4 regions of the Kitasatospora sp. NPDC048545 genome follow, and region 3 is predicted to be linked to each of the others. Evidence: riboswitches for the same ligand, from Rfam matches in the RefSeq annotation. Region 3 holds a riboswitch; each other region holds the start of a gene.
The links. Region 3 has a riboswitch for cyclic di-AMP ahead of AB0D10_RS03080 (glycoside hydrolase family 16 protein). Riboswitches for the same ligand answer to the same signal wherever they lie in the genome.
Positions count from the first base shown of each region.

Region 1: it holds a riboswitch for cyclic di-AMP, as region 3 does, so the genes downstream of both, AB0D10_RS20265 (LysM peptidoglycan-binding domain-containing M23 family metallopeptidase) here and AB0D10_RS03080 (glycoside hydrolase family 16 protein) in region 3, are expected to answer to the same signal.
Region 2: it holds a riboswitch for cyclic di-AMP, as region 3 does, so the genes downstream of both, AB0D10_RS19410 (M23 family metallopeptidase) here and AB0D10_RS03080 (glycoside hydrolase family 16 protein) in region 3, are expected to answer to the same signal.
Region 4: it holds a riboswitch for cyclic di-AMP, as region 3 does, so the genes downstream of both, AB0D10_RS02195 (transglycosylase family protein) here and AB0D10_RS03080 (glycoside hydrolase family 16 protein) in region 3, are expected to answer to the same signal.

Region 1 is NZ_JBEZIQ010000020.1:37,565-44,932, forward strand. Features, by position in the region: gene purB (adenylosuccinate lyase) at 1-868, shown strand, start outside; gene AB0D10_RS20260 (MFS transporter) at 909-2,444, opposite strand; cyclic di-AMP (ydaO/yuaA leader) riboswitch at 2,802-2,939, shown strand; gene AB0D10_RS20265 (LysM peptidoglycan-binding domain-containing M23 family metallopeptidase) at 2,942-3,928, shown strand; gene AB0D10_RS20270 (DUF2470 domain-containing protein) at 4,449-5,168, opposite strand; gene AB0D10_RS20275 (RidA family protein) at 5,300-5,728, opposite strand; gene AB0D10_RS20280 (IclR family transcriptional regulator) at 5,757-6,506, opposite strand; gene AB0D10_RS20285 (sugar kinase) at 6,503-7,368, opposite strand, start outside.
Region 2 is NZ_JBEZIQ010000019.1:22,091-29,458, forward strand. Features, by position in the region: gene AB0D10_RS19390 (hypothetical protein) at 1-163, opposite strand, end outside; gene AB0D10_RS19395 (sensor domain-containing protein) at 254-1,009, opposite strand; gene AB0D10_RS19400 (GNAT family protein) at 1,196-1,768, opposite strand; gene AB0D10_RS19405 (hypothetical protein) at 1,811-2,686, shown strand; gene AB0D10_RS19410 (M23 family metallopeptidase) at 2,811-3,644, opposite strand; cyclic di-AMP (ydaO/yuaA leader) riboswitch at 3,657-3,815, opposite strand; gene AB0D10_RS19415 (YiaA/YiaB family inner membrane protein) at 4,012-4,302, shown strand; gene AB0D10_RS19420 (alpha/beta hydrolase) at 4,423-5,250, shown strand; gene AB0D10_RS19425 (TetR-like C-terminal domain-containing protein) at 5,325-5,891, shown strand; gene AB0D10_RS19430 (SpoIIE family protein phosphatase) at 6,123-7,368, shown strand, end outside.
Region 3 is NZ_JBEZIQ010000002.1:226,022-233,389, forward strand. Features, by position in the region: gene aceB (malate synthase A) at 1-537, opposite strand, end outside; gene AB0D10_RS03070 (IclR family transcriptional regulator) at 739-1,536, shown strand; gene AB0D10_RS03075 (hypothetical protein) at 1,764-2,396, shown strand; gene AB0D10_RS03080 (glycoside hydrolase family 16 protein) at 2,481-3,758, opposite strand; cyclic di-AMP (ydaO/yuaA leader) riboswitch at 3,761-3,924, opposite strand; gene AB0D10_RS03085 (phenolic acid decarboxylase) at 4,525-4,854, shown strand; gene AB0D10_RS03090 (alpha/beta hydrolase-fold protein) at 4,955-6,097, opposite strand; gene AB0D10_RS03095 (TetR family transcriptional regulator) at 6,429-7,049, opposite strand; gene AB0D10_RS03100 (SDR family oxidoreductase) at 7,187-7,368, shown strand, end outside.
Region 4 is NZ_JBEZIQ010000002.1:13,353-20,720, forward strand. Features, by position in the region: gene AB0D10_RS02180 (ATP-binding protein) at 1-250, shown strand, start outside; gene AB0D10_RS02185 (DUF397 domain-containing protein) at 819-1,082, opposite strand; gene AB0D10_RS02190 (hypothetical protein) at 1,641-2,600, shown strand; cyclic di-AMP (ydaO/yuaA leader) riboswitch at 3,126-3,283, shown strand; gene AB0D10_RS02195 (transglycosylase family protein) at 3,270-4,544, shown strand; gene AB0D10_RS02200 (DUF2191 domain-containing protein) at 4,802-5,002, shown strand; gene AB0D10_RS02205 (LacI family DNA-binding transcriptional regulator) at 5,076-6,095, opposite strand; gene AB0D10_RS02210 (glycoside hydrolase family 13 protein) at 6,121-7,368, opposite strand, start outside.

The sequences.
Region 1 (7,368 bases), on a different contig from region 3:
CGGGATCAAGGGCCCGGTCGGCACCGCCCAGGACATGCTGGACCTGCTCGGCGGCGACACCGAGAAGCTGGCCGAGCTGGAGCGCCGGGTCGCCGGGCACCTCGGCTTCGAGAACGTGCTGACCAGCGTCGGCCAGGTCTACCCGCGCTCGCTGGACTTCGAGGTGCTCACCGCCCTCGTCCAGCTCGCCGCCGCGCCGTCCAGCCTGGCCAAGACCATCCGCCTGATGGCCGGCCACGAGCTGGTCACGGAGGGCTTCAAGGAGGGCCAGGTCGGCTCCTCCGCGATGCCGCACAAGATGAACACCCGCTCCTGCGAGCGCGTCAACGGCCTGGCCGTCATCCTGCGCGGCTACGCCTCGATGACCGGCGAGCTGGCCGGCGACCAGTGGAACGAGGGCGACGTCTCCTGCTCGGTGGTGCGCCGGGTCGCGCTGCCGGACGCCTTCTTCGCCTTCGACGGCCTGCTGGAGACCTTCCTGACCGTCCTCGACGAGTTCGGCGCCTTCCCCGCCGTGATCGAGGCCGAGCTGGACCGCTACCTGCCGTTCCTCGCCACCACCAAGGTGCTGATGGGCGCGGTGCGCGCGGGTGTCGGCCGGGAGACCGGGCACGAGGTCATCAAGGAGCACGCCGTCGCCTCCGCGCTGGCGATGCGCGCGGGCGCCCGGGAGAACGAGCTGCTGGACCGCCTGGCCGCCGACGAGCGGATCCCGCTCGACCGGGCCGCGCTGGACGCGCTGCTGGCCGACAAGCTCTCCTTCACCGGTGCGGCCGGCGCCCAGGTCGCCGAGGTGGTCCGCCGGGTGGAGGCCGTCGCGGCCGCCTACCCCGAGGCCGCCAAGTACGCGCCGGGCGACATCCTCTGAGGTGCCGCATCCGTTGACGCACCGATGATGTGACGCAGCGTCAGCTCTCGGGCGAGGGCCCTGCCGCCGGACCGGTGGCAGGGCCCTCGTGCGTGCGGACGTGGCCCGGGTCGAGCGGCGGAGTGGTGCCGCAGTTCCACTCGCAGTCCGGCTCGGCCACCGGGTGGTCCTCGGGGTCGAGCACGTTGCCGCGGACGGTGGCGAAGGCGATCAGCCCGCCGCCGGCCAGCAGGCCCGCGCAGATCAGCATCGCGGTGTGGAAGGCGGCGTCGACCTCGGCCGGCACCCGGTAGGCGTCGCCGCTCAGTCCGGCCAGCGCCGGTAGCGCGGCCACCGCGAGCAGACCGGCCGCCCGGGCGGCGGCGTTGTTGACCCCGCTCGCGATGCCCGCGTGCCGGACCTCGACGGCGGCCAGCACGGTGGCCGTCAGCGGTGCGACCAGCAGGGTCATCCCGCAGCCCATCACCGTGACGGCGGGCAGCACGTCCGCCCAGTAGGAGGAGTCGGCGCCGATCCGCAGCATCAGCAGCACGCCGGCGGCGCACAGCAGCGGGCCGACGGTGAGCGGGATCCGCGGGCCGATCCGCTTCCCCAGGCGCCCGGCGCGCGCCGACAGCGCCAGCATCAGCACGGTGATCGGCACCAGCGCGAAGCCGGAGGCCAGCGGGGAGAACCCGGCGACGATCTGCAGCTGCACCACCAGCAGGAAGAAGACGCCGCTGAACGCCGCGTACACGCAGAGGGTGACCAGGTTCACGGCGGTGAACAGCCGGGAGGAGAACAGTCCGAGCGGCAGCATCGGCTCGGGCGTGCGGCGTTCGACGACCACGAAGGCGGCGCCGAGCACCACGCCGAGCACGCCGCTGATCCAGACCGCGGCGGACACGCCCTCGCCGGCGGCGGTCAGGGCGTAGGTGATCGCGCCGAGGGCGAGCGCGGCGAGGACCGCGCCGAGCGCGTCGAAGCGGCCGGAGGCGCTCTCGTCCCGGCTCTCCGGCACGGACCGGGTGGAGACCGCGATCACGGCCGCCGCGAGCGGCAGGTTCAGCAGGAAGATCCAGCGCCAGCCGGGGCCGTCCACCAGCCAGCCGCCGAGGAAGGGGCCGACCGCGGCCGACACCCCGCCGAGGCCGGACCACAGGCCGACCGCCGTCGATCGGTCGTCGGGGTGGAAGACCGCCTGGAGCATGGCGAGCGAGCCGGGGGTGAGCAGCGCCCCGCCGATGCCCTGGACGGCGCGGGCGGCGATCAGTACCTGGATGTTCGGTGCGACGGCGCAGGCCGCGGAGGCGGCGGCGAACCAGACCACGCCGATCAGGAAGACCCGGCGCCTGCCGTACCGGTCGCCGAGCGCGCCGCCGAGCAGGATCAGGCCCGCCAGGGTGAGCAGATAGGAGTTCAGCGTCCATTGCAGGGACGCCAGGGAGGCGCCGAGGTCGGCGCCGATCCGGGGCAGGGCGACGTTCACCACGGTGCCGTCGAGCATCGCCATGCTGGAGCCGAGCACCGTCGCCAGTAGTACCCAGCGACCCTGCGCGGTGCCCAGGCGCAGGGTGCCGGCCTCGGAGGTGGCCACGGCCTGATCCTGCGCCCCGTGGGGCGTACGTGACAAGGCTCACCGGTGGCGTGTCGGCGGCGGGGGCGCTGTGTGAGCGGTCGGCTGCGCGGTGTGGCCGACTTCGGCGCAGGGTCGCGGATCAGTGGCTCGGGGTGAATGGATGGTGTACGCACCGTACTGGGGATCATCCGGAGGGTCACCGGACCCAGGGGGGATCGTTGCGGCTTCAAGAGATCGACATTGCTTCACCCGAACGGATGGGTTTTAGTTCAGCGACCGCCCGGCCAGTCCGGACGGATCCGCCGGGTGGAACGCCGAGTCCTGCCGCTGCCCGGCGGTTCGATCTGAACTCTGTACGGCAGGAGCGGGGGACCCACAGGTAAGTCGCCGGACCGGAGTTCGCGCCTCAGGGCGCGGGCGTCCAGGGCCGGCTCGGGGTGAAGCCGCGCATGCGGCCGGGCAACTCCAGCCCGAACCCGACAGCTCACCTCGCAGGCGTCGGAGAGGAAACTTCCATGCCTGCTCAGGCTCGTCGTATCGTCCTGCCCCGCGCCGCCCGCATCGGCATCGCCACCGCCGTCACCGGTGTCTCCTTCGCCCTCCCGCTCGTCACCGCGATGAGCGCCCAGGCCCACACCGCCCCCGCTGCCCCGGCCGCGCCCGCCGCCGTCGCGCCTGTCGCCGCCGCCAAGCCGGTCGAGAAGGCCGCTCCGGCTGCTCCGGCCGCCGCGGCCGCCACGTCCGAGAGCTACCGCGTCGTCAGTGGTGACACCCTGTCCAAGATTGCCGACGTCAAGAACGTCGAGGGTGGCTGGCACGCGCTGTACGAGCAGAACCGCTCGGTCGTCGGCGCCAACCCGAACCTGATCTTCCCGGGTCAGCAGCTCACCCTCGCCGGCCACGCCGCCGCGCCGGCCGCCGCGCCGTCCGCGGACGCTGCCCCGGCCAAGCCGGCCGCCCCGGTTGCCCCCGTGAAGCCGCAGACCCAGGTCACGGTCAAGACCGAGGCCGCCAAGCCCGCCGCCCCGGTGCAGACCCAGGTTCAGACCGCCGCTCCGGCCACGGCCGTGACCGCCGCTCCGGTCGCCGCCACCTCCGGCTTCGTCGCGCCGCTGGCCAACCCGGTGCTGGGCGAGGCCTACGGTGTGGCCGGCTCGATGTGGGCCTCCGGCCACCACACCGGCCAGGACTTCGTCGCCTCCACCGGTACCCCGCTGCGCGCCGTCGCCAACGGCGTCGTGGTCAAGGCCGGCAACGGCGGCGCCTACGGCAACGAGGTCGAGATCAAGCTCGCCGACGGCCACTACGCCCAGTACGCGCACCTCTCGGTGATCGGCGTGAAGATCGGTCAGACCGTCACCGTCGGCCAGCAGATCGGCCTCTCCGGCGCCACCGGCAACGTGACCGGCCCGCACCTGCACTTCGAGATCCGCACCGGCTCGGAGTACGGCTCGGACATCAACCCGGTCACCTACCTGCGCGCGCACGGCGTCGCGCTCTGACCCTCCGGGGATCAGGTCCAGGGTTTCAGGAACCACCACTGCTGCGGAGCGAATCGGTCCTCCGGGATGGTCATGTCGGGTGACCGCTCGACCGGATGATCGCCGTGCAGTGGACATGGGCGCGGGACACGCCCAGGCCGGCCCGGCTCGCGGGATTCACCTCCCTCGCGAGCCGGGCCGGCCGCTGCCGTTTCCGGGGCGCTGCCGTTTCCGGGGCGCGACGTTCCGGGTGCGTGACCTTCCGGGAGGCGGGGCGGCAGGGGCGCGGGGCGGTTCGATGCGGGGCGGGCCGTTGTCGAGGCCGGCGGCGTCGGCGGTTTCGTTGCGCGGGTGGTGAGTCGGCCGGGGATCGCGGGTGGGCGACGGGTCTGCCGAACGCGCTGGAACAGGTGGGGAGTTCGGTGCTCCGGCGGCCGGGCTCGGGCGGTTCCGCGTCGTCGGGTGAGGGCCGTTGGGCGAGGGTCGTCGGGTGAGGGGCGGCGGGCCGGCTTCGTCTGGCGAGCGGTCGCGGGGTGTCCGGTCAGCCGCGGTGGGCCGGCAGGCCGTACTGGGCGGCGGCCAGCAGGTCGTGCATCCGGTGGCCGAAGTCCTCGGTGTCGCGGGCCGGTTCGGGGAAGACCAGGCGGACGTCGCGGTGGCCGTCGGGGTGGTCCAGGCGCAGCACCAGGCCGTGGCGGTCCAGGGCGAGCGGGCGGACGTCCGGGTTCCGGGCGAGTAGCGCGGGGTCGAGGAGGCGGGTGAGGACCTCGATCGCGTCGGCGTGGTCGTCCGCGAAGTGGGTGAGCATCGCGGCCTCGTGGCGGGCCATCGGGTCGGGGCCGGCGAGGGAGAGGTCGGCGGCGGTGACCGCTCCGGTGCCGTACGGGGTGGCGAGGACGGCGTGGGCGACGTCCACGCGCAGGTGGACGCTGAGGCCGTCGTCGGCGAGGTGCGCCAGTCGCAGCCGGCCGGCCAGGGTGAGCCGGCCGCGGACGCGGTCCCGGACGGCGACGGGGGAGACGTCGGTGACGTCGAGGACGACGGCGAGGCCGTCGGTGGCGTGGGCGGCGGCCACGGTGAGCGGGGCGTCCAGCGGGGCGCGCATCCGCAGGCGGGAGCCGTGGGCGGAGACCGGAGTGTCGAGGTCGTGGTGTTCGCCCAGGGCGCGGACGGCGAGCGAGGAGGTCGTGCTGAGCAGGCTCTGGATCCGTTCGGCGGTGGTGGGCTCGGGGACCTCGGTGTCGCCGGTGGGCTGGCTCATGGACGGACCTCCAGATAGTTAGGTGAGCCTAACCTAATGTTCGCGGTTGGGGTTCGGCAAGCAGGCGCCGGGACGTGCCGAAGGGCCCGGACGGGCGGTCCGGGCCCTTCGGCACGTCGGGCGGCGCGGTGTCAGGCGACGACGGCCTGGGCGTCGATCTCGACCAGCATCGGCTCCTGCGGGAGCTCGACGAAGACGGTGGTGCGGCAGGGCTTCACTCCACCGGGCTCGATGTTCTCCTCGATGAACTCGGCGTAGGCCTCGTTCATCAGTGGGAAGTCGGCGCGCTTGGTGAGGTACACGCGGAACATCACCACGTCCTCGATCGTGGCGCCGCCGGCCTCGACGACGGCCTTGACGTTCTCCAGGGTGCGCCGGGTCTGCGCCTTCACGTCGCCGTGGTGGAGGTACTCGCCCGTCGCCGGGTCCTGCGGGCCCTGCCCGGAGACCTGCAGGATCGGGCCCTTGCGCACGCCCTGGGAGAAGGTCCAGGCGGGGGCCGGGGCGCCCTCGGTGCGGATCTCGGTCTTCTCGCCGATCGGGGACTGCTCGGGGGGCATGGGACTCCTCGGATCTCGTGACGGTTCGTCAGCGGTGTTCGGGGCGGCCGCAGTCGGCCGAGACGGTGCGGGCGGTGGCGAGCAGCTGCGGGAGGAGGTCCAGCACCTGCTCGTACGGGAGGACGACGTCCGGGACGGAGATGGACGCGGCGGCGACGACCCGGCCGCTGGCGTCCCGGATCGGTGCGGCGACGCAGTTGATGAAGGCCTCGTGCTCCGCGTGGTCCTGCGCCCAGCCCTGGGCGGCGACCTTCTCCAGCTCGGCGAGCAGCGCCTCGGGCGTGGTGAGGGTGTGTTCGGTGTGCGGGGTGAAGTCGATCCCGGCCACCACCCTGCGCCGCTCCGGCAGGGGCAGGTCGGCCAGCAGCACCTTGGACACGGCCGCGCTGTGCAGGGCGGCGCGCAGGCCGATCCGGGAGTACATCCTGACCGGGTGGCGGGAGTCGAACTTGTCGATGTAGACCACCTCGCCGCCCTCGTAGGCGGCCAGGTGCACGGTCTGACCGGTGGCGGCGTTCAGCTCGGCCAGGTGGGGGGCGGCGATCCGGCGGATGCCGCGCTGCTCCAGTGCCAGGCCGGAGAGGGCGAAGAGGCCGGCGCCCAGGTGGTAGCGGTAGGCCGCGTCGCGGTAGACGAACCGTTCCTCTTCGAGGCTCTGGAGCAGTCGGAGCACGGTGGTCTTGTGGACGCCGAGCACCTCGGCGAGCTGGTCGAGGGAGCGTTCGCCCTCGCCGAGTTGGGCGAGGATGCGCAGGGCGCGGGTGACGGTCTGGCTCATCGTGCTCCGCTTCGAGGGCTGGGGTTCCCGCTCATTGTGCCCGGGCCCGGGCGGGGGCCCGGCGTCCGGTCACCGGCGCCGTGGGCGTCGTCGGCGGGGGTGGGGCCGCCGGTCCGTGCGCCGTGGCGGGCCTGCGCGGGGTCGCTGGCCCGTGCGCGGTCGGGGGTGAGGGCGGGGCCGGTGATGCCGTCCGCGCTGACCCGGGTGGCGGCCCAGTCCGCGGGGGAGGCGTCGAGCAGGGCCGACACCACGGCGGCGGGCGGCAGTTCGGCCTGGTCGCCGTGGGCGGTCAGCGCGCAGGCCGCGCTCAGGTGGCCGAGCCGCAGCCGGCGGCGCTGGTCCAGGCCCCGGACGGTGCCGGCCAGGTAGCCGGCCGCGAAGGCGTCGCCCGCGCCGGTGGCCTCCACCACCTCGACGGCGAGGGCCGGTTCGGTGACCGTCGTGCCGTCCCGCTCCAGGGCGGTGACGTGCCGGTCGGCGTCCTTGACCACGAGGGTGGCGGGCGTCGGGAAGCGGCGGCGCAGTGCGACGGGGTCGCCGGTGCCGAAGGCGGCCTGCGCCTCGTCGGCGCCGAGCAGCAGCAGGTCGGCGGCGTCCAGCAGCGGCGGCAGCACCGACGGGTCGCGGTCGCGCCAGAGCGACGGGCGCCAGTTGAGGTCGAAGCTGACCAGCCGGCCCGGGCGGCGGTCGGCCAGCAGGGCGCGCAGCAGGGCGAGGCAGTCGTCGGAGAGGGCGGCGGTGATGCCGGACAGGTGCAGGAGGCGGGCGTCGGCCAGCAGCGGGGCGGCGGCCGGGTCGGCGAGCAGCGCGGGGGAGAGCGCCGCGGCCGCGGAGCCGCGCCGGTGGTAGTGCAGCCGGCTGC
Region 2 (7,368 bases), on a different contig from region 3:
CCTCGGCGGCCAGGCCGGCCGCGCCGCCGGGGCAGTCCAGCAGCGGCCCGGGGAGGGCGGCGAGCTGGGCCCGGGTGAGGTCGAACAAGGCGCAGTACTCGTCCAGCGGACGGGAGGTGACCAGAACGTCCGGGGGTTCGGGGGGAATGCCTGCGACGGCCACCCGGTCATCCGAACACGCGGCGGCCCCGGCCGCATCCGGAGTGCGGACGGGGCCGGGGCCCGGTGGTCGGCCCGTCGCCGACGGCGGTGTTCAGCGGCCCAGCAGGCCCTGGGCGGCGGCCCGGTTGACGTTGGTCAGGCCACGGACCAGCTGCGCGGTGAGGAAGACCAGCACCACCCCGACCAGCGAGAACCCGGCGATCTGCCACATCCCCTCGATGTAGTAGACGTGCTGGACGTGGTGGCCGTCGGTGTAGTCGAACAGCTTGTACCCGCGCCAGTCGGTGTAGGTCGGGAACACCCAGTGGTAGACGGGGTAGAGCGCCATCGCCCAGCCGACCAGCAGGAACACCAGCGTCATGGCGAAGCTGAAGACCGCCCAGGGGAACATCACCACCTGGTGCAGCGCGGCCTTCCAGCCCGCGCCGTCCGCCAGCCGCGCGGTGATCGCGCCCCAGGCGCCCGGACGGACCGGGCGCACCGGCTTCGGGCCGGGGACGTCCAGGGCCAGCATGCCGCGCGCCCGGGCCCGCTCCAGCCGGCCGAAGCCGCGGCCGGCGGCGGTCAGGCCGGCCAGCACCGGCAGGCCGAGGGCGGTGACGAAGGTGCCCAGGCCGAGGCAGAACAGGGTGATCGCGACGGTGAAGCCGGCGATCGCCACCGGCAGGCCGCTGAGCACGTAGCCGATCTCGCGGTAGTAGTGCGCGGAGAACGGCGCCGCCCAGAAGACGGGCGGCCGCTCGGTCCGGCGGGCTCGGTCGGCGCGCGGCTCGTCGGCGAACGGGTCGTCGCCGTATCCGCCCACGAGGTCCCCCGCGTGCTCCAGCGTGCTTCGGCTGCTGCTCATGTCCCGGCCCCCGGCCCTCGTCCTGACGGTCGTCCGCGTTCGCTGACGTCGTACAGTCTGGCCGGACCGGTGGGTCGGGGGGCATCCGGAGGCCTGGCGGATCGGGGGTGGGGTTAACCCCCCGCCCGCGGGCCCGCCGGTCGCCGGCCGGCCGCGGGCCGGCTCGGCGCAGGCCGCTCGCCCGGTTCAGCCGGTCGGGCCCGGCCACTCGTCGACGAGCAGCGCGTAGCGGTACGAGTCGGACCAGGCGCCGTCCTTGAACCGGTCCTGCCGCGCCCGCCCCTCCAGCCGGAACCCGAGCTTGGTGAGCACCCTGGCGGAGGCCGTGTTGTCCACGTCGACCCGGGCCGCCAGCCGGTGCAGGTCCAGGGTCCGGAAGGCGAAGTCGCAGAGCAGGCCGGTGATCTCGCCCGCGTAGCCGTGGCCCCAGGACGCGCGGCCGAGGACGTAGCCGAGGTGGGCGGAGCGGTACGTCCCGAGCGTGAGCGAGGCGTGCCCGATCGGCGTCGCGTCCTGCGGGTCCTCGGCGTCGACGAGCCTGGTGACGGCGAGCCGGTAGGTGTCCCGCTCCTCGGCCATCGCCTCCTCCAGGTAGAGCTCGATCTGGTCGGCGCAGGACTCGCGGTCGCAGGGTTCGAAGGGCAGGTGGCGGGTGACCTCCGGGTCGCCGAACAGCGCGTGCAGGGCGTCCACGTCGCCGTCGGTGTGGTGGTACTCGCGCATGGCCAGCCGGGGGCCGACGAGTCGTACGGGGACCATGGCTGCCGACCCTACCGGCCCCCGGCGACTACCGTTCGGACTATGAACGACGAAGACCTGCGGCTCGCCCCGCGCACCAGGGCCGCCGACCTGCTCGCCTGGGCGGCCGAGCAGGGCCGCACGCCGGTGGCCGAGGGGCCGCTGCGCGCGGTGCTGGCGCTGCTGGAGCTGGGCGGGAGCAGGATGCACGACGGCTGGCCCGAACTGACCTCCGACGCGGTGGAGCACCTGCTGTACGAGCGGCTCCACCTGTACGTCCAACCCCTGCCCGAGGAGGACCCGCTCGCGTACGGCGACGCCGTCCGGCTGCTGATCGACCACCAGCGGGCGGCCCGGCGGCTCAACGCCAAGCGCCAGGAGCGGCTGCACGCGGAGGCCGAGTGGCAGGGCGAGGTCGCGGCCGGGCTGCTGCGCCGCGCCGACCTGGTGACCTGGCCCCGGCTGTACACGCTGCTGCTGCACGCGTACGGGGTCGACGTCACGGACGGGGCGGCGGTGCGGGACTGGCTGGCCGGCTTCGGGGAGCTCGCCGAGGAGGAGCGGCTGGCCGCGTACGAGGCGCTGGCGCCGGCCGGCTGGCTGGACGAGCCGGACGAGCAGGGCTGGGGACCGGGCCGGGTGCTGTCGGTCGGCATGGCCACGGACGGCGCGCGGCGGCTGCTGGAGCAGGGCCTGATGCGGCGCAGCTACCGCAACCTGGCCGAGCTGAACGCGCTCGGCCGGCCGATGCCGGACGAACTGACCGGTGACTTCGGGCAGTTCGAGGAAGCGGCGGTCGACGCGGCGCTCGACCTGTTCGGGGTGTGGACGGTGCCGGGGCTGCCGCGGCTGCTGGTGGAGGAGTTCCCGGAGCTGGCGCCGGAGCCGGGCCCGGAGGAGATCGACGCGTACCTGGCGCAGCTGCCTGCGGAGGAGTGAGACGTCGTGACGGAGCCCCCGGTCGTCGCGTACGACCGGGGGCTCCGCACTGCTTCCGGGGCTGCCCGGGGGGCTCCGGGGGCTCCGCCCGCCTCCGGGCTCCGGGGCCCCGGCGGAGGGTCCGCTACGGGTTGAGGCCGCGCTGCTGGAGCCAGGGCTCGGGGTCGACCGGGGCGCCGCCGCCGGGGCGGACCTCCAGGTGCAGGTGCGGGCCGGTGACGTTGCCGGTGGCACCGACCTTGCCGATCTGCTGGCCCGAGGTGACCTGGCCGGCGCCCTTGATGATCGAGGAGAGGTGGCAGTACCAGATCTCGGTGCCGTCGGGCAGCGTCTCGACGATCCGGTAGCCGTAGGAGCCGGACCAGCCGGCCGAGGTGATGGTGCCCTGGCCGAGCGCGTACACCGCGGTGCCGGTGTCGGCGGCGAAGTCCAGGCCGGTGTGCACGTTGGCCCAGTAGCGGGCGCTCTGGCCGTAGTGGGCGGAGAGCCGGTAGTCCTTCACCGGCAGGGTGAGGGCGGCGGCGCGCTTGGCCTCGGCCTCCTTGGCGGCGGCCTTGGCCTCGGCTTCCTTGGCGGCGGCCTTGGCCTCGGCCTCCTGCGCGGCCTGCACGCGGGCGCCCTCCTCCGCGGCGGTGCGCTGGCTGTCGGCCTGCTGCTGGATGCGGGCGGCGAGCGCGAGGCCGGGGTCGGCGGAGAGGGCGACCGGGGTCTCGTCCGGGACCTCGACGGCGGGGGCGGCGGCCGGGGTGGCCGAGGCGAAGCCGGTGGCGCCCAGGGTGGCGGCGACCGCGGTGACGCCGAGCAGCGGGGAGGCGCCGCGGGTCTGACGCGGCATCCGGTGCCGGTTGGTCTCGACCTCGGGGCCGAAGGCCTCGGGCGCGTCCGCGCCGGGGTGGTCGAGGAGCTGGGTACCGGCTGCGGGGCCGGCCGGGTGTGCCGGGGTGTGCGTCGACGCCACGGAGGCGCGCTCCTTTCCTTCCTTCGCGCCTACCGGGTTAGCTGACGGGTTCGGAGCAGGAAGGTCTCCTACGGCCGGGCCGGGGCCCCGCCGATTCACCCCAAGGAACGTGGTTCCCCGGCTCCCTGACCTGCCCGGAGGCCGGCCGACGGGATTAGGCGACGGCGCACGGTGCCGTCTGGGTACGGCGTTGACGACCGCGCTGCGTTATCAAACGTTAATCCTAGGGCGCTCCGATTCCAAGCCATCCGTCCGGGACGACTGCGGAGCGGATGATCGGACGTCAACGAACGACCCCTCATGCGAGCACCCCATCTGAGTACCCCTACTCATGTGCGGTCACACCGGGCGGCCGCATCCTGGCACCATGAGCGCACCGATGCAGAACCGCACCACGGCCGCGTACTACGTCCAGGCCATCCTCTCCTTCGCCCTGTCGGGCACCGCCGTCGCGGTCGGGATCGCCTACCTGCCGGTCGGCGGGTGGACGCGGGCCTTCCTCGGGATCGGCCTCCTCTACACCATCACCTCCGCGTTCACCCTGGCGAAGGTGCTCCGGGACCGGCACGAGTCGAACGAGATCGTCAGCCGGGTCGACCAGGCCCGGCTGGACAAGCTGCTCAGCGAGCACGACCCGTTCAGGGTCGAGGGGGCCTGACGCGGGAGCGCCCGATCTCCTCCCGCGTCCGGACGCTTGACAGCTAAGGCTATTAGCCTTAGCTTTATGGCTATCGGCAGCACCGCCGATGCCCGCGACGGCGGACCGAGGAGGCCCACCATGAACGCCACCGACACCCCCGACACCCAGTACCTGGCCCTGCCCGGCGGGCGCATCGCCTTCGACGACACCCGGCAGGGCGACGGCACCCCCGTCGTCCTGCTCCCCGGCATGCTCGACAGCCGGGCCGCGTACCGGCACCTCCGCCCCCTGCTCGTCGCCGCCGGCCACCGGGTCGTCACCGTGGACCTGCGCGGCTTCGGCGAATCCTCCATCGCCTGGGACGACTACGGCCCGGCCGCCATCGCCGACGACGTCCTCGCCCTCCTCGACCACCTCGGAATCGAACGCGCCGTCCTCGCCGGGAACTCCTACACCGGCGCCACCGTCGTCAAGGCCGCCGGGGACGCGCCGGAGCGGGTCGCCGGAATCGTCCTGATCGACGCCTTCGTCGAGAACCCGCAGCCGGGCACCCTCATGCGCGGCGCCCTGCGCCTGATGGGCGCGGCGATCGTCCACTGGCCCACCTTCTGGGGCTTCTACCTGCGCCGGATGGCCTTCCCCGGCGCCAAGCCCGCCGACTTCGACCCGTACGTGAACGGACTGGTCGCCGCCCTGCGCACCCCCGGCCGCAAGACCGCCACCCGCGGCTACGTCAGCGGGGACTCCGCGCCGGCCGGCTGGACCGCCGCAGTGCGGTGCCCGGCACTCGTGGTCATGGGCAGCAAGGACCCCGACTTCCCGAAGCCCGAGCTCGTCGCCGACCGGCAGGTCGCGGCACTCGGCGCGCGGAAGGCGATGATCGAGGGATCCGGGCACTACCCGATGGCCGACGCCCCGCAGGCCACCGCGGACGCCCTGCTGCCCTTCCTCGCCGAACTCGCCTGACCGCCGGCGCCCGACGTTCCCCGCCGGCGCCCGACAGATTCCCCGCCCGACTCCCGTACGGAGAACCCGAAGCCATGCCCCGCGTAGGACTGACCCCCGACCAGGTCGTCGACCACGCCCTCGCCCTCATCGACGAACAGGGCGCCGAAGCACTGACCCTGGCCGCGGTCGCCGCCCGCGCCGGGGTCGCCACCCCCTCCCTCTACAAGCACGTCAGCGGCGGCCTCGCCGAACTGCGGCGGATGATCGCCGTCCGGGTCACCGAGGAACTCGCCGACCGCCTCGCGGACGCCGCGGTCGGCCGCAGTGGCGACGACGCCGTGGCCGCCGTCCTGCGCGCCTACCACGCCTACGCCACCGAGCGCCCGCACCGCTACAACGCCCTCCCCCAGGCCCCGCAGCCCGACGACGACCTGGCCCGGGCCGCCACCCGGCTCGTCGGCGTGATCATCGCCGTCCTGCGGGAGTACGGCCTCGACGGCTCCGAGGCGATCCACGCCGCCCGCACCGTCCGCTCCCTCGCCCACGGCTTCGCCTCCCTCACCACCGCCGGCGCCTTCCGGCTCTCCGAGGACCTCGCCACCACCCAGGAGCGCCTCATCACCACCCTCACCACCGGCCTCCGCAGCTGGCCCGCGTAGCAGGCCGGGCAGTCGGGGCGGCCGGCGGCCGATCCTGATGCCGTACGGGTGGCCGCCGTCGGCGCTGCCGCTGCGTCCGGTGCGCGCGGTGGCGCAGGACGGCCCGGACGACCGGACCCCGGTGCTGGTGCCGGTGTTGGTGCCGGTGCCGGTGCGGCGGCTCGGTCACCCTTCACCGTCCGGGGACTCGGTCACCCTTCACCGTCCGGGGAAATGGGGTATTAAGAATCAGTGCCCCCCTCCGAGGACGAGAACCGGACACCGGACGAGAACCGGACGCCGGACCGGCGCCGGACCCCACTGAGCAGTCCGACCGCCCGCAGTGCGATGCGCTGCGTGCGCCTGCTGCTCGGCTGCGCCGACGCCGCCGAACTGCTGGGCACCGTCCTGGCCGAGGGCCCGGTGTGGATCACCGGCGAGGGTTCCGCGCTCTACCTGCTGGATTCGGCGGGCATGCTCCGGCTGACCGTCTCGCACGGACTGCCGGACTGGGCGCACGAGCGCTACAGCGTGGTCGATCCGGCCGGTGAGCTGCCCGCCGCGATGGCCCTGCGGCTGCGCCGCCCGTACCTGTTGAGCCCGGAGCACACCAGCGTCGACTACCCGAACCGGAACACCGGCATGGGCACCGGGATGGTCGCCGTGATCACCCTGCCGATGGTCGTGGACGAGCGGCCGGTCGGCGTGCTCGCGCTGGCCCTGGCCCACCGGGGCACCGTCCCCCGCCGTGACCTGGACGTCCTGGAGACGATCGCCGAGGCCTGCGCGCACCGGCTCTCCCACCTGCTGGACCACGCGGACGCCAGGCTCCCGCGGGACGCCCGTTCGCCGCACGGCGTCCGGTTATCCGACGGCCCGGCGCCGGAGGGGGCGGACGCGCTCCCCATCGGGCTGGCCCACCCGCTGCTGTCACTCGCCGTCCGGTCCGCCGGGCACGGCGCGTTCGAGCGCGACCTGGTCACCGGGGAGAGCTTCTGGGACGCCGCGGCGTTCCGGGTGACCGGCCGGCCGGTGTCCCCGGACGGTGCCGCCCCCGAACTGGACCGGCTGGTCCATCCGGAGGACCTGCCGGACGTGCAGGCCGCGCTCGCGGAGGCGCTGGCCGCCGGCGGGCGCTACCGGATCGGCTACCGGGTGCTGCGCCACGACGGCGGGGTGGCGCAGGTGGAGGAGTCCGGCGAGGTGATGCTGGACGTGCACGGGCGGCCGGTGCGGATCGCCGGGCTGCTCTCGGACGTCGGGCACCGGGAGCGGCCGCCGGCCGACGAGGGGGCTTCGCCGGGCGCCGCCCGGACGGCGCTGCTGCTGGCGCTCACCCGGGCCCTGTCGCGGGCGGTGACCGTCCGGGACGTGACCACCGCGGTGACCGACATCGTCCGCCCGGCCCTCGGCGCCGCGGGCATCGTCCTCGACCTGGTGGACGAGGGCCGGCTGCTGCCCGTGTCGCACACCGTCTACGGGGGGCCGCGCCGCACCG
Region 3 (7,368 bases):
GGCGAGTTCGGCGGCGGGCTTGAGGGTGTAGCCCTTGCCGGCCGCCGTGGTGAAGTGAATCCGGCCTTCGAAGGCGTCGATCAGGTTGATCTGGCCGCTGACCACGTTGTCCCAGGTCGGGGAGGTGGCGTCCTCGAAGTCGGCGAGCCAGATCCGCGCCCCGGAGTTGAGGGCGTTGATGACCATCTTGCGGTCGGTGGGACCGGTGATCTCGACCCGGCGGTCCTGGAGGGCGCGGGGCGCCTCGGCGACCTTCCAGTCACCGGCCCGGACGTCGGCGGTCCCGGGGAGGAAGTCCAGCGTGCCAGCCGCCGCGATCTCGGCGCGGCGGGCCTTCCGCCTGGCCAGGAGTTCCTGCCGTCGCCCCTCGAAGGCCCGGTGGAGGCCGACGACGAAGGCGACCGCCTCCGGAGTGAGCACCTCCTCCGCACGGTGGACGCGCGGACCGGCGACGGTGACGACCGGAGCGGTAGGAGAGGAGGCGGTTGGCGGTACCCCCGGCCGGAGGCTGGGGGAGGACCCCTGATCTGCAGCCATGAGCAGGACACTCCTAAGACGGTTGAGCCTGGCGAAGGGAACTCCGGTGGGAGCCCCCTCGGGAACTTCCTCGATCGATACCCACCTGTCGGCGAGTTCGATTCTGTAAGGTGGAGACTAGTTTCCGCGATACAGAATTTCAACGGTTTGTTGATGAGGTCGCCGGGACTCTACTCCTCCCCGACAGCGAAGGGAACGCCGGTGGTTGCGACCCCCGACACAGCATCGACGACGGGCGCCGACCGCGCGAGCGGCGGCGTGCAGTCCGTCGAGCGCGCCTTCCAACTCCTGGAGGCACTGGCCGACTCGGGCGGCGTGGCCACGCTCAGCGAACTCTCCACCAGTTCCGGCCTCCCGATGCCGACCATCCACCGACTGGTTCGTACCCTCGTCCAGCAGGGCTATGTCCGCCAGGACACCGCCCGCCGCTACACCCTCGGCCCCCGGCTGATCCGCCTCGGCGAGACCGCCGGCCGGCTCCTCGGCAGCTGGGCCCGCCCCTACCTGGCCGAACTCATGGAGGCCACCGGCGAGACCGCCAACCTGGCGGTGCTGGAGGGCGGCGAGGTGGTCTACGTCGGCCAGGTGCAGTCACGCCGCTCGATGCGGATGTTCACCGAGGTCGGCCGGCGGGTGCAGCCGCACTGCACCGGTGTCGGCAAGGCCCTGCTCGCCCAGCTGCCCGAGGAGGAGGCCCGCGCCGTCCTCGGCCCCAACCCGCTGGCGGCGCACACCGAGTACACGGTCACCGACCCGCAGGAGCTGCTGCGCCAGCTCGCCGAGGCGCGCGAACGCGGCTACGTGGTCGACGACCAGGAGCAGGAGATCGGCGTCCGCTGCATCGCACTCGCCGTCCCGGGCGCGCCGACGCCCACCGCGCTCTCGGTCTCCGGCCCGGAGGCCCGCATCCGGGCCCTGGAGGAGCAGGCCGGAGCCGCCTCGCTGGTCCCGGTGATGCAGCAGATCGCGACCCGGCTCGGGCAGGTCCTCGCCCCCTGACGCCCACTCAACCCGCCTGCATTACACGCCGATCCGGACAACCGTGGATCCCCGCAGCCGCCGGTGTCCTCCGTTCGGGCGCACGACGGGCGGGTTGCCACTCTCGTCCGACGGCGGCTCGGCCACCCTGGTGCGGACGCGGCCCGCGACGGCGCGGGCCGCCGGAGCACGGGAGCAGGGTGAGCGGCATGGAGCACCGGGGAGTGCGCGGCAGCGCACGGAACGGCGTGAGGAAGCGGAGGTCCGGCACTGCCGGACTGGTCGCGGCGGTGACGGCGGGCTGCGCGGTGGCCGTCCTGGGCTCCGGCCCGTCCTGGGCGCTGCAGCAGCGGCCGGAGCCGCGGCCCGCGGTCGACGTCGCGGCGCCGGACACGTCCGGGGTGTCCACCCTGCCGGCCCTGGTCCCGGCGCCGGGCGCGCCCGAGGCGTCCACCCTGCCGGCCGTGGTCGCCGCGCCGTCCCACTCCCACCTGGAGGTGGTCCGGCTCGACCCGGGTCCGGCGGTGCCCGGTGGCACGACGACGATCCACGCCTTCGTCGCCAACTACGGCCCGGACACCACCGCGTCCCCGTTCACGGTCACCGTCACCCTTCCGGAAGGGGTGACCGCGGAGGGCCCGTACTTCCCCGAGGACTGCCAGGTCGTGGCGCTCGGCCGACAGGTCCGCTGCGTGTTCGGTCCCGGCCTGAAGGAGGGGCGCAGCGCGACGGCCCTCGTCCCGGTCCGGCTCTCCCCCGCTGTGCCGCTCGGGCTCCTGGAGGGCGGGTCGGTCGCGGTGCGCAGCGCGGACGACCCGTTCGGGAAGAACCACCGGCAGCCGTACGAGATCAAGGTCGTCGAGACGTCCGGCGACTCCTGAGCCGCGGTGTCCCACCGGGCACCGGGCGCCGGCGAGCGGCTGCCGGCCTCCGGCGCCCGGTGGGACGGTCCTACGGGTTACCCGTCAGCGGTAGACGCGGACGTAGTCCGCCGCCATGGTGATCGGGGCGGTGCCCTGCGGCGCGGGGTGGTACTGCCCCGCGCTCAGGGAGAGGTTGAGGATCAGGTACGCCGACCAGTTGGCGCCGACGCCCTTGCCGTCCGAGAAGACCTTGACGCCGTTGACGTACCAGTCCACCGAGTTGGCGCCGTAGTAGGTACCAATGGTGACCCACTGGTCCTTCGCGATCGCGCTCGCGTCGGTGTAGTACTTGCCGTTGCCGGGGTTGACGTGGTTGGTCAGCTCCAGCAGGTTCGGGTTGTCGGGGTGGTACTCGAAGGAGTCGACCTCCCCGTTGCCGTTCTTCCAGGTCCACAGGGCCGGCCAGGCGCCGGTGCCGGCGGGCAGCTTGACCCGGGTCTCGGCGTAGTCGCCGGTCTTGACCTGGAAGCCCTCGCTGGAGCCCTCGGTGGTCAGGAAGCCGGTGTTCCAGGACTGCTTGCCGTTCTCCAGGGCCGGGCCGCCGGGGGTGGCGGTGAAGGTGGCGACCCCGTTGGCGACGCTGACGTTGTTCTTGTTCAGCCAGTCCAGCTTGTTGTCGTCCGGGTTGTGGTTCCCGTACTTGTAGGCGGTGCTCTTGTCGCCGACCCAGCGCTGGCCCCAGGAGATCGAGCCGTTGAACTCGTCGGACCAGGTCAGCGACTTGCCGGCGACCGGGGACGACGGTGCCGGGGACGACGGTGCCGAGGTGGACGGGGTGGCGGTGGCGCTCGGGGTGGGGGTGGCCGTCGGCTTCGGGGTGGCCGTCGGCGCCGGGGTCGGCGCGGTGGTGCCGGTGGCCGAGACCACCAGCTGCTGCGCGGGCAGGTTGTGCCAGGCACCGGCCACGTCCTGCCAGAAGCCGAACTGGCTGTACGTGCCGGCGGGCAGGGTGCGGGCGGCGCTGGTGAAGTTCACGCCGCTCGGGCAGATCTGCACGTTGGAGGCGTTGCCGGGGAAGTCCAGGTTGGTGCCGCTCGCGTCGCGTACGCCCACCCCCACCGTTTTCGCGGTGAAACAGGCCGAGGAGTGCAGGCTCAGCGAGGCGGTGGAGGCCTTGCCCGCGACCATGGCGGCGGGGGCGAGGCGGTCCTGGGTGACGGTCGGCGCGGTGGCGGCCTGGGCACCGGCGACGGACGGCAGTCCGAGCAGGCCGGCGCCGCTGATCGCGAGCGCCCCGGTGGCGGCGAAGGCGGCGTTGCGACCGCGACGGGAGGGACGGGCGTGGCGCGGCGCGCTGCGCCGGGCGGCAGGCTGGGGCATGGGCGACCTCTGCGACGCCTGCGAGGTGAGCTGTCGGGTTCGGGCTGCAGTTGCCCGGCCGCCTGTGGCGCGGCTTCACCCCTAGCCTCGACCCGTGTGCGCGAGCGCACGGGTCGGGCGCCGACCTTGGTTCCCCCGCTCCCGTCCGCTGTGGTGCTCGGTGACCCGCCGGCGGGTGGACGGGACTCGGCGTCCCGGCGGCGGGGTCCGCGACGGCGGACGACCGTTGCAGGCTAGGCAGGCCGTACGTGAACGGACAACTCCCCCGGGTCGGTTGTCGCGCAGGTCACAGCGGTGTCGATCAACGACGCTGCGTGGCGGCCGAGTTGATCAATATTCCTGCCCGGCGGGATGATCCGCAGGATGACCTGCGGGGCACCCGGCCCGATGCCGGGAGCGGGGCGGCTCGGACAGTGCGGCTCGGACAGTGCGGCTCGGACGGGGCGGCTCGGACGGGGCGGCTCGGACGGGGCGGCTCGGACGGGGCCGGTCGGGCGAGCGGGCGCCGACCCGGGTGTGGTGTCCGGAGTCCGGTGCCCGGGTGAGCTCCGGGCGGCCGGTGCGGTCCGGCCCGTCCCGGCCGCTGGCTCCGAGCCCCGGACCCCGAGCCTCGGGCCCCGAGCCCCGGGCCCCGGCCGGCGGCGCGTCGGTGATCCCGACCATGGCAAAGATCTGACCGAGTGCACCCGGTCGGATAAATTGGAACTCCGAGATTTTCCGCCGTGCACAAGACCGCCTCCACCACGAAACGAGGAGCCGCCCCACCATGACCGCGTCCCCGCCCGCCTTCGCCGGCCGTACCTACGTCTTCCGGGCCGACAACGGCGCGGCCTTCCGCAACACCTACTCGGCCGACGGCACGCGGCTGCGCTGGGAGGGTCTCGGCGAGTCCGCGGGCCAGTGGGAGGACGTGCGGCTGCACGTCGCCGAGGTCGCGCCGGAGATCTACTTCGTCAGCTGGACGGAGCAGAGCGGGATCACCGTCAGCCACGTGATGGACCTCAACAAGCTGACGGTGCGGGCCTTCTGGACCTTCGAGGGCGAGGGCGGCCGAGTCGGGCAGTTGCACACCGGGACGCTGGAGCGGGTGGCCTGAGCCGCGCGACGACCGCGTGACGACCGAACCCCCGGAGCCGTGGCTCCGGGGGTTCGGTGGTTCGGTGGTTCGGCCGTTCGGCCGTTCGGTCGTCCGGCCGTCAGGCGGTCGGGTTCGGCACCCTGAGGTGCTGGGACAGCCACTCCAGCGAGGACGGCAGCAGCGCGCTCCAGGTCTCGAAGTTGTGGCCGCCGTTCTCGAGCATGCTGTAGGAGACCTTCATCGGGCTCCGCACCGACTCCACGAAGGCCTCGGTCTCCCGCCGGTAGTCGCCGTCGCCCCGCTTGGTGCCGGCCAGCAGCACGGACACGTTCGGCTGCGGCAGGTTCTTCAGCCGCCACATCAGGTTGGCCTCGTCGCGGCGCTGCTTGCTGCCGCCGAACAGGTCACCGGTGGTCGGGTCGTCGGCGGCGTCGTAGTAGGCGGAGAGTGCGACGGCCGTCGGGAAGACGTCCGGGTGGCGCATGGCCAGCTTGAGCGCGCAGTAGCCGCCGGTCGAGTTGCCCATGAAGGCCCAGGCCTGCGGGTCGGAGGAGACCCGGAAGCTGGCCTGGATCGCCGAGGGCACGTCCTTGGTGAAGTACGTGTCGGACTGCGGTCCGTTCGGGATGTCCTCGCACTCGGTGTCCTGCGGCAGAGCGGGCGAGGGGCGCACCAGGACCATGACGGTCGGCTGCATCCGGCCCTCCTGCAGCAGCTTGAGCGCCGCACCCGGGTAGTTGAACCGGGTGATCAGGTTCTCGGCGATCCCGGGGAAGCCGGTGCTGACGATCACGGCGGGGAACTGCTTCTGCGCGTACTCCGGCTGGAAGTACTGCGGGGGCAGGTAGACGTAGCCCTCGGTGGAGAGCCGGCTGACCGCGCCGTCGATCCGGACCTTGCGGATCTCGCCCGACTGACCGGGCTCGCGGCCCATCGCGCCGCCACCCTTGACCGAGGCGTGGCCGATCGTCTCCACCAGGAGCCGTCCGGAGGCGTCCGCCTTGTTGTGGATCACCACCGGGCCGGTGTCCCCGGTGCCCAGCAGGTCGTCCCAACTGCTGTAGAAGGCGAAGTAGCTGTTCGCCACCAGACCGAGCGCCGCGAGGACGGCGAGCTGGGTGGCGAACAGCGCGCCGATCCGGCCGAGCACCGCCTGCCAGGTCCTCCCCGCCAGTCTCGGCCAGAGCCAGACCGTGCCCCCCATCACCACGACGGCGATCAATACGGTCAGCGCCAGCACCTTGTGGCTCGTCAGACCCATGTCCTACTTGCTCCCACGCCTCGAACTCCGGCCCCCTCCGCTGGGGACATCCGAGGAGTCGACCCCGGTTCCCCCCACCGGGGCGCGAAGATCAACCCTAACGCCAGCTGGGAGCCCGCTGATGACAGCTGGGAGGTCACGGGGAGCGGATGTCCGGTTTCGGGTGACAGAGTTCAACCGACAGATTTCAGATGACAGATTTCGACATCTGTCATCTGTCATCCGTCGACTGAAGCACGCGCCCCGAGCTCCTCCGCCCCACGACCCGTCGCCACCCACCGGCGACCCGAGGGCGGACGAGCCGCCGACCGTCGACCGCCACCCGCCGGACTCAGGACAGACGCTCCCAGAGCCGTAGCCCCGCCGTGAGTTCACGCATGCAGCGGGCGCCCAGGTCGCGCGGGGAGTCCGGGCCGGTGGCGGGGGCGCCGGAGGCGGCCCACTGCTCCAGGGCGACCCGGATCGCCGCGGTCGCGGCGGCGGCGGCCAGCCGGATCTCCAGCGGATCCGCGCCCGCGGGGCAGCGCTCGGCGAGGACGGCGCGCAGCCGCACCTCCGAGTCGGCGTGGACACGCTGCCAGGTTCCTTCCAGCTGCGGGTCGCGCAACAGGCTGCGGGTCCACCGCATCATCTCGGCCCCCGCCTCGTCGGCCGGCGTCAGCGACGCGACCGCCGCGCTCTCCAGCGCCTCGCGCAGCGGCAGGTCGGCCGGACTGTCGGCGAGCCGCTCGACCCACTGCCTCCCGCCCGCCGCGAGCAGCGGGGCGACGGCGTCCTCCTTGACGGAGAAGTACCGGTAGAAGGTCCGCAGCGAGATGCCCGCGGCGAGGGCGATCTCCTCGGCGGTGGTGGCCTCCGCGCCCTTCTCGGCGAAGAGCGCGGCGGCGGTGCGGGCGATCTCCAGCCGGGTGGCGTCACGGCGGCGCTGGTTCAGGGTCGGACGTCCGGTCACGGGGTCAGCCTACGCGGGGTGGTGCCACAGTGGCACGCTGCGCATGAGTGGCACGTCAAGACTTATTGGCACAATGTGCCACATGGGCGTACCGTGCCTCCTGAGGTCGAGAGACCACGAACGAACGGAGTACCACCATGGAGCGCTTCAGCGGGCGGAACGTCCTGATCACCGGCGGCGGCTCGGGCATCGGCCGGGCCACCGTGCACCGGATCCTCGCCGAGGGCGGGAAGGTCGTCGCCGTCGACGTCAACGAGGACGGCCTGAAGGAGACCCTCGACCGCGCAACCGCCGACGGCACCGCGGAGCGCCTGACGGT
Region 4 (7,368 bases), 210 kb from region 3:
CAGCATCGGCCCGGTGGCCCGGGAGGCGGACTTCGTCGCCGAATCCGGCCGCGGACTGCACCTGGTGGAGTCCTTCAGCCGCTCCTGGGGCTGGCACCCGCTGGGCAGCGGCAAGGTCGTCTGGGCGATGTTCGAGGCGGAGCCGGCGGTCGGCCCGCTCGACGGACACCCGGAGATCGGCGGACGCCCGGCGCTGGAGGCGCTCGGCGGACCGGTCGACATCGGTGGACGGCACCGGCGCTCGGCCTAGCGCCGGGCGGCGTACGGCCCGCCCGGTGCCTGGTCGGAGGGCACAACCGGCACCCGCTCCGGTGGCACGCCGAACGGCGTGCCCGGCAACGGCCAGGACGACGGCCCCGGCGGTGGCAGCGCCGCGGACGGCAGGACCGGTGACGGACCGGACGTCAGACCCGACAGCGGGTCGGACGGACCACTCAGCGGCAGGTCGAGGGAAACCCCGGGAGGACCACGCCCCGGGTGCTTGCACCAGGCCCCGCCGGTGGTCGATCCCGGCCGGCGGCCCCGAGGGCGGCGGTGTCCACCGCGCCCCCCGCTGTGGCAGCACCGGAAGCAACGGCCCCGATTACGGCGGTCCCGAAAGCAACGGCCCCGATTACGGCAGTTCCGGAAGCAGCGGCCCCGATTACGGCGGCTCCGGAAGCAACGGCCCCGATTACGGCAGTTCCGGAAAAGGTGGCGGAAACGGCCCCGTTCGGGGCGGCTCCGAAAACGGTGGCGGAAACGGCTGCGGAAAAGACAAAGGCCGTCGTGGTGTCGGCACCCACGACGGCCCCCCGATGGTGAAACAGGACGGCTGGTCAGACCGCCAGGTGGTCGAACTCCCCGTCCTTGGCCCCCAGCAGCAGGGCGGCGATCTCGGCCCGGGTGTAGATGAGCGCCGGACCGTCCGGGAAGCGCGAGTTGCGCATCGCCACGTCGCCGCCCGGCAGGGCCGCGAACTCGACGCAGTTGCCCTGGGAGTTGCTGTGCCGGCTCTTCTGCCAGACCACTCCCCGGAGATCGGCCGCGGCCATCCCGTTGTAGGTGTCGTGCGAGCCGTGAGTGTCCTGCGAGTCGTGCATAGAAGTCTCCCGAAGAGCTCCGGAGTTGTTGTCCAGCGCGGCGCCCCCGGCACCGCCGAACGAACGGACCGGCCCCGTACCGGTCCGGCACAACGCCTCACTTGACGCGATGATAGCTGCAGTGCACGTGCATCAGCACGGGACATTGCAGGTGCACGAGGCCTTTCACCGGCGGCCCCGAACTCTTCACGGGGCCTTCTCCTGACGGTACGTAAACGGACATAGCCGACTGAATCGTCGGGGTCGCGATAACCGGCCGTGAGCGAATCCCCCCTGAATGTTGATCTTCGAATGCCGGGAGTCGCGCCGCCGTGACCCTCCGTCAGGCGACCTCCGGGCTGTGAGACATCTCACGCACCGCGGGTGCAACGCAGCGCCTCGCGGCGTACGTCAAGGCAATGGCCCGCGCCCGCACGGGGGTTGGGCGAAGAATGTCCGGATTGCGGGCAAACCGCCCGGACCGGCCCACCGAGGACACCGGGTCCGCACCGCCGCTGCGCGAAACCCGTACGGCAGCCGACTGCAGGCCGGACGGGCCGATGTCCTACGATCTCCGGCATGAGCACCGCAGCCATCCCGGGCGCGCCACTGCCCGTCCGCACTCCAGGCTCCCGTGCGCGGGGGCGCCACCGTCGTCCCGAGCGCCCCGAGATTCCCTCCGGCGCCCCGGCCCTGGTGCTCGCCGTACCCGCGACCGCCGGGCCCGAGTCCCGCTCGGTCGTCGAGGAACTGCTCTCGATCGTCCGCAGCGAGCAGAACGGCGTCCAGGCCACGGCCGGATACCTCCCCGGCGAGTCCGCCGAGGGTGAGGGCGGCGAGGAGCGCACCGTCGCCGAACTCCTGGCCACGGCCGCCGAGGCCGGGCTGCCGATGCCCGTCCTGGTGCCGCTGGTGCCCGGACCGCACGGTTTCCTGCCCGAACTCCACGCACTCGCTGCCGAGTACGGCGCGCCCGTCACCGACGCACTGGGCCCGCACCCGCTCCTGGCCGAGGCCGTGCACGTGCGACTGTCCGAGGCCGGACTGGCGCGCGCCGACCGAGCCCGTCTGTTCGCCATCGCGACCGCCGCCGACGGCGTGGTCCTGACCACCGTCGGCGGCGAGGACGCCGCCGCCGCGGCCGGCATCACCGGCGTGCTGCTGGCCGCCCGGCTGGCCATCCCGGTCGTGGCCGCCGCGCTCGACGTGCCCGGCTCGGTGGCCGCGGCCGTCAACCACCTCAGGGAGACCGGCGCGCAGCGCCCGGCGCTGGCCCCGCTGGTGATCGGGCCGGAGGCCGACTCCGAGCTGCTCGCCACCGCGGCCGAGGAGACCGGCTGCCCGTCGGCGGCGCCGCTGGGCGCGTACCCGACCGTCGGCCAGCTGATCGCCTCCACCTACCTGGCCGCGCTGCCCGCGCCCTCCCCGGAGGAGCTGGCGCGGGCCGAGGCGGAGGCGGCTGCCGCCGCCGAGGCCGAGGGGGCCGCAGAGGGCACCCGACGGGCCCACGCGGCCGCCGAGGGGCCTGCCGGACAGTAAGCGACACCGCGCGCCCGCCGGCGCGCACACGGGGCCCGGAACGGATTTCGTTCCGGGCCCTTCGCCGTACCCTCGCGCCCCCACAGGAGATTTGTGGGGGTTGTGACGATTGTGGAGGTTACGGGAGTTTCAGTGGCCACAGGAACCTTCGGGGGTTAACGGAGCTACGCGGCAATGATGGAGATTGTCCGTTCTTGCGTCATTTGCAAGGAAAAGGGGAGCACACTCATCAGCGCTCGAACTCCGGCCACTCCCCCGACTCGACCGATGCGCCACCGCGCACCTCGACGCACCGTCACGCGATTCCTGAAACCGAGCCAGTTGTGGATATCCGCAACGCGATTGCCGAAAAACGATCATTTACGATCATGGATACGCGCCATTTTGGCAGTTCCCACTAAACCGTGATGGGCGTCACAGCTGTTTGCAGTTTGAACTTAAGTCTGCTTAACGTGCTCCCCGTTCGTGACCACACGGACCCAGTTCATCCGCGACGCCGAGTCCTGCCGTCGGATGTCCTGGCAGCGCGAAAACGCACCACGGCAGGAGCGGGGGACCCACAGGTAAGTCGCCCCGGACCGTTCCCGGAACGGTTCAGGGCTAGGGGTGAAGCCGCGCCAAGCGCGGCCGGGCAACTCCAGCCCGAATCCGACAGCTCACCTCGCAGGCGTGGGAGAGGACCACGTCTTCATGCTGCCCACCAACGGCACCCGCCTGTCCAGCCGCACCCGCCGCGTGATCGCCGCCATCGGCGTCGCGGGCGTCGGCCTCACCGTCCCGTGCCTCGTCTCCGGCACCGCCTCCGCCGCCTCCGTCGCCACCTGGGACAAGGTCGCCCAGTGCGAGAGCGGCGGCAACTGGGCCATCAACACCGGCAACGGCTTCTACGGCGGCCTGCAGTTCACCTCCAGCACCTGGGCCGCCTTCGGTGGCACCTCGTACGCCTCGCAGGCCAACCTGGCCACCAAGGACCAGCAGATCGCCGTCGCCGAGAAGGTCCTCGCCTCGCAGGGCCCCGGCGCCTGGCCGGTGTGCTCGGTCCAGGCCGGCCTGACCAAGGGCGGCGCCCCGGCTGCCGTCGACACCTCGGCCGCCGCCAAGCCGGCCGCCCCGGCCGCCGCGGCCCCGGCTGCCAAGCCTGCCCAGGCCCCCGCCGCCAAGCCCGCCGCTCCCGCCCAGGACGACGCCAACGCCACCACCGACTCCGCCACCGGCAACTGGACCCAGAAGCACCAGCAGTGGGCCCAGGACGGCGACTACACCGTGGTCGCGGGCGACTGGCTGTCCTCGATCGCCGACAAGAACCACGTCCAGGGCGGCTGGCAGCGGCTGTACGAGCTCAACCGCGGCACCCTGACCGACGGTCCGGACAGCATCTACCCGGGCCAGCACCTGTCCTTCGGCGACCACGCCCAGGGCCCGAAGTCGGCCTCCACCGACAAGTCCGGCTCGGACTTCACCTGGTTCAACCGCTCGCAGAAGTCCGGCCAGTCCACGAACGGCGGTTCCGTGAACGCCAAGCCGGCCGCCCAGACCCAGACCCAGGCCGCGGCCCCGGCCCCGGCCCCGGCCCCGGCCGCCACCGGCAGCATGGCCGCCGCGGTCTCTTTCGCCGAGTCCAAGGTCGGCCAGGCCTACGTCTACGGCGGCACCGGCAACGGCGGCTGGGACTGCTCCGGCCTGACCCAGGCCGCGCTGCGCGCCGCCGGCGTCTCCGTCCCGCGCGTCGCCGCCGACCAGGCCGCCGCCAGCACCCACGTCTCGCTGGACAGCCTGCAGCCGGGCGACCTCCTGTTCTGGTCCAACAACGGCCAGGACTCGGGCGTCTACCACGTCGCGATCTACGTCGGCGGCGGCAAGTACGTCGAGGCCGCCAACCCGAGTTCGGGCGTGCGCGAGCAGACCATCGCCAACTGGGCCCCGGACTTCGCCGGCCGGGTCTGAGCACGACGAACCGGCTGACGGCCGACGGGTACCAGCCGACAGCCGACACGTAACAGTTGACGTGTAACAGATGACAGCTGACAGATTTCAACATCTGTCAGCTGTCATCTGTCACCTCTCGGCGGTCCGCCCGAACGCCGACCACCCGCCACCCCCGGAGAGAGTCTGGTCCCTCTCCCCGGGGGTTCCGGCGTATCCCCGTGGTGAAACCCCGCCCCGACGGGCGTGCTGCCGCTCCGCACCCGAGGAGAAGTCACATGGCCCGTGCCACCCTCACACTCGACGCGAACCGCGCGATCGACGCGACGATGCTCTCCGGCGCCGGGAACCCGCAGGACGTCGTCGAACTGGTCCTGCGCGACTGCCCGGCCCGCAGCCGCCGCACCGAGACCCGTACCGGCGACGCGGCCGACGGCCACCGCCCCACCTCCGACCGCCCCACCGCCCGGCAAGGCTGACCGGGCGCACGCCGAAGGGCCCCGGGGAGCGACTGGCTCTCCGGGGCCCTTCCGTCGGCCCTGCGACCGGCGCTCAGCGTGCGCAGGCCCCCGTGGATCCGCGCATCACCAGTTCCGGCTGGAACATGAACTCGCCGCGCTGGACGGCGTTCCCGCCGACCTCCTCCAGCAGCGCGTCCACCGCCGCCGTGGCCATCGCCTCGACCGGCTGGCGGATCGTGGTCAGCGGCGGCTCGGTGAAGGCGATCAGCGGCGAGTCGTCGAAGCCGACCACCGACACGTCCTGCGGCACCGACAGTCCGCGCCGGCGCACCGCCCGGATCGCCCCGAGCGCCATCATGTCGCTCCCGCACACGATCGCCGTACAGCCCTTGTCGAGCAGCGCTCCGGCCGCCGCGTGCCCGCCCTCCACGCTGAACAACGTGTGGTGGACGAGCTCCTCGGCCTCTTCCTGAGTGCGCCCGAACACCTCCCGCATCGCCGCCGTGAAGCCTTCTATCTTGCGCAGCACGGGCACGTACCGGCGCTGCCCGACGGCCAGCCCGATCCGCTCGTGGCCGAGTTCGGCGAGGTGCTGGACGGCCATCCACATCGCGGCCCGGTCGTCCGGCGAGATGAACGGCGCGTCGATCTTCTCGCTGAAGCCGTTGATCAGCACGAACGGCACCCCGCGCCCGGCCAGCCGCGCGTAGCGGTCGTGGTCGGCCGTGCTGTCGGCGTGCAGCCCTGAGACGAAGACGATGCCCGCCACCCCCCGGTCGACCAGCATCTCCACCAGTTCGTCCTCGGTGGATCCGCCCGGGGTCTGGGTGCACAGCACCGGCGTGTAGCCGTGCCGGCTGAGCGTCTGCTCGATCACCTGCGCCAACGCGGGAAAGATCGGGTTGCTCAACTCCGGTGTGATCAGCCCGATCAGTCCGGCGCTGCGCTGGCGCAGCCGGGTCGGCCGCTCGTACCCGAGCACGTCGAGCGCCGCCAGCACGGTCTGCCGGGTGGTGGCGGAGACGTTCGCCTTGCCGTTGAGCACGCGGGAGACGGTGGCTTCGCTGACCCCCGCCTGTGCCGCGATGTCTGAGAGTCGCGCCGTAGTCACGGTCCCAGAGCCTATTGCAACCACGTCAGACCGCCCACCAGCCGGTGCTGTCCGGAGCGAGTACCGTCTCGCCGCCGTCCACCACGAGGTCGGTCGAGGCGAGCAGCAGCGTGCCCGGGGCCGCGATCCGCACCGGCTCGCCGGTGGTGTTCACGGTGCAGACGAAGGAGCCGCGGCGGAAGGCGAGGGTGCCCTCGGGGCCGTCCAGCCACTCGACCCCGGTGCCGGCGCCGAGGTCGGCCTGCGCCCGGCGGACGGCCAGCGCGCTGCGGTAGAGCTCCAGGGTGGACGTCGGGTCGCCGGTCTGCGCCTCGACGCTCAGCTCCGCCCAGGAGGCCGGCTGCGGCAGCCAGGACGGCCCGCCGGCCGCCGGTCCGAAACCGTACGGGGCCTCGGTGCCGGACCACGGGATCGGGACGCGGCAGCCGTCGCGGTACCCGTCCTGCCCGGCCTGGCGGAAGAACGACGGGTCCTGGCGCACCTCGTCGGGCAGGTCGGTGACGTCGGGCAGGCCGAGTTCCTCGCCCTGGTAGACGTACGCGGAGCCGGGCAGCGCGAGCATCAGCAGGGTGGCGGCGCGGGCGCGGCGCAGGCCGAGCTCGCGGTCGCCGGCCGTGCGGATCTGGGTGCCGAGGCCGGGCTCGTTGGCGAAGCGGGTGGCGTGCCGGGTGACGTCGTGGTTGGACAGCACCCAGGTGGTGGGGGCGTCGACCGGGCGCATCGAGTCGAGCGAGAGGTCGATCACCTCGCGCAGCGCGGCGGCGTCCCAGTCGGTGCCCAGGTACTGGAAGTTGAAGGCCTGGTGCAGCTCGTCCGGGCGGACGTAGTTGGCGGTGCGCTGGACGGTCGGGGTCCAGGCCTCGGCGACGCCGATCCGCTGGCCCGGGTACTCGTCGAGAATCCTGCGCCAGCTGCGGTAGATCTCGTGCACGCCGTCCTGGTCGAAGAACGGCATGACGTCGTTGCCGAGCAGCTTGAGCTGGTCGGAGCCGCCGAGGTCGGGCAGGCCGGGGGCCTTGACCAGGCCGTGGGCGACGTCGATACGGAAGCCGTCCACGCCCATGTCGAGCCAGAACCGCAGGATCGAGCGGAACTCGTCGGCGACCGCCGGGTTGTCCCAGTTGAAGTCGGGCTGCTCGGGGGCGAACAGGTGCAGGTACCAGTCGCCGGGGGTGCCGTCCGGGTTCTCGGTGCGCGTCCAGGCCGGGCCGCCGAAGATGGACTCCCAGTCGTTGGGCGGCAGTTCGCCCTCCTCGCCCTTGCCGGGGAGGAA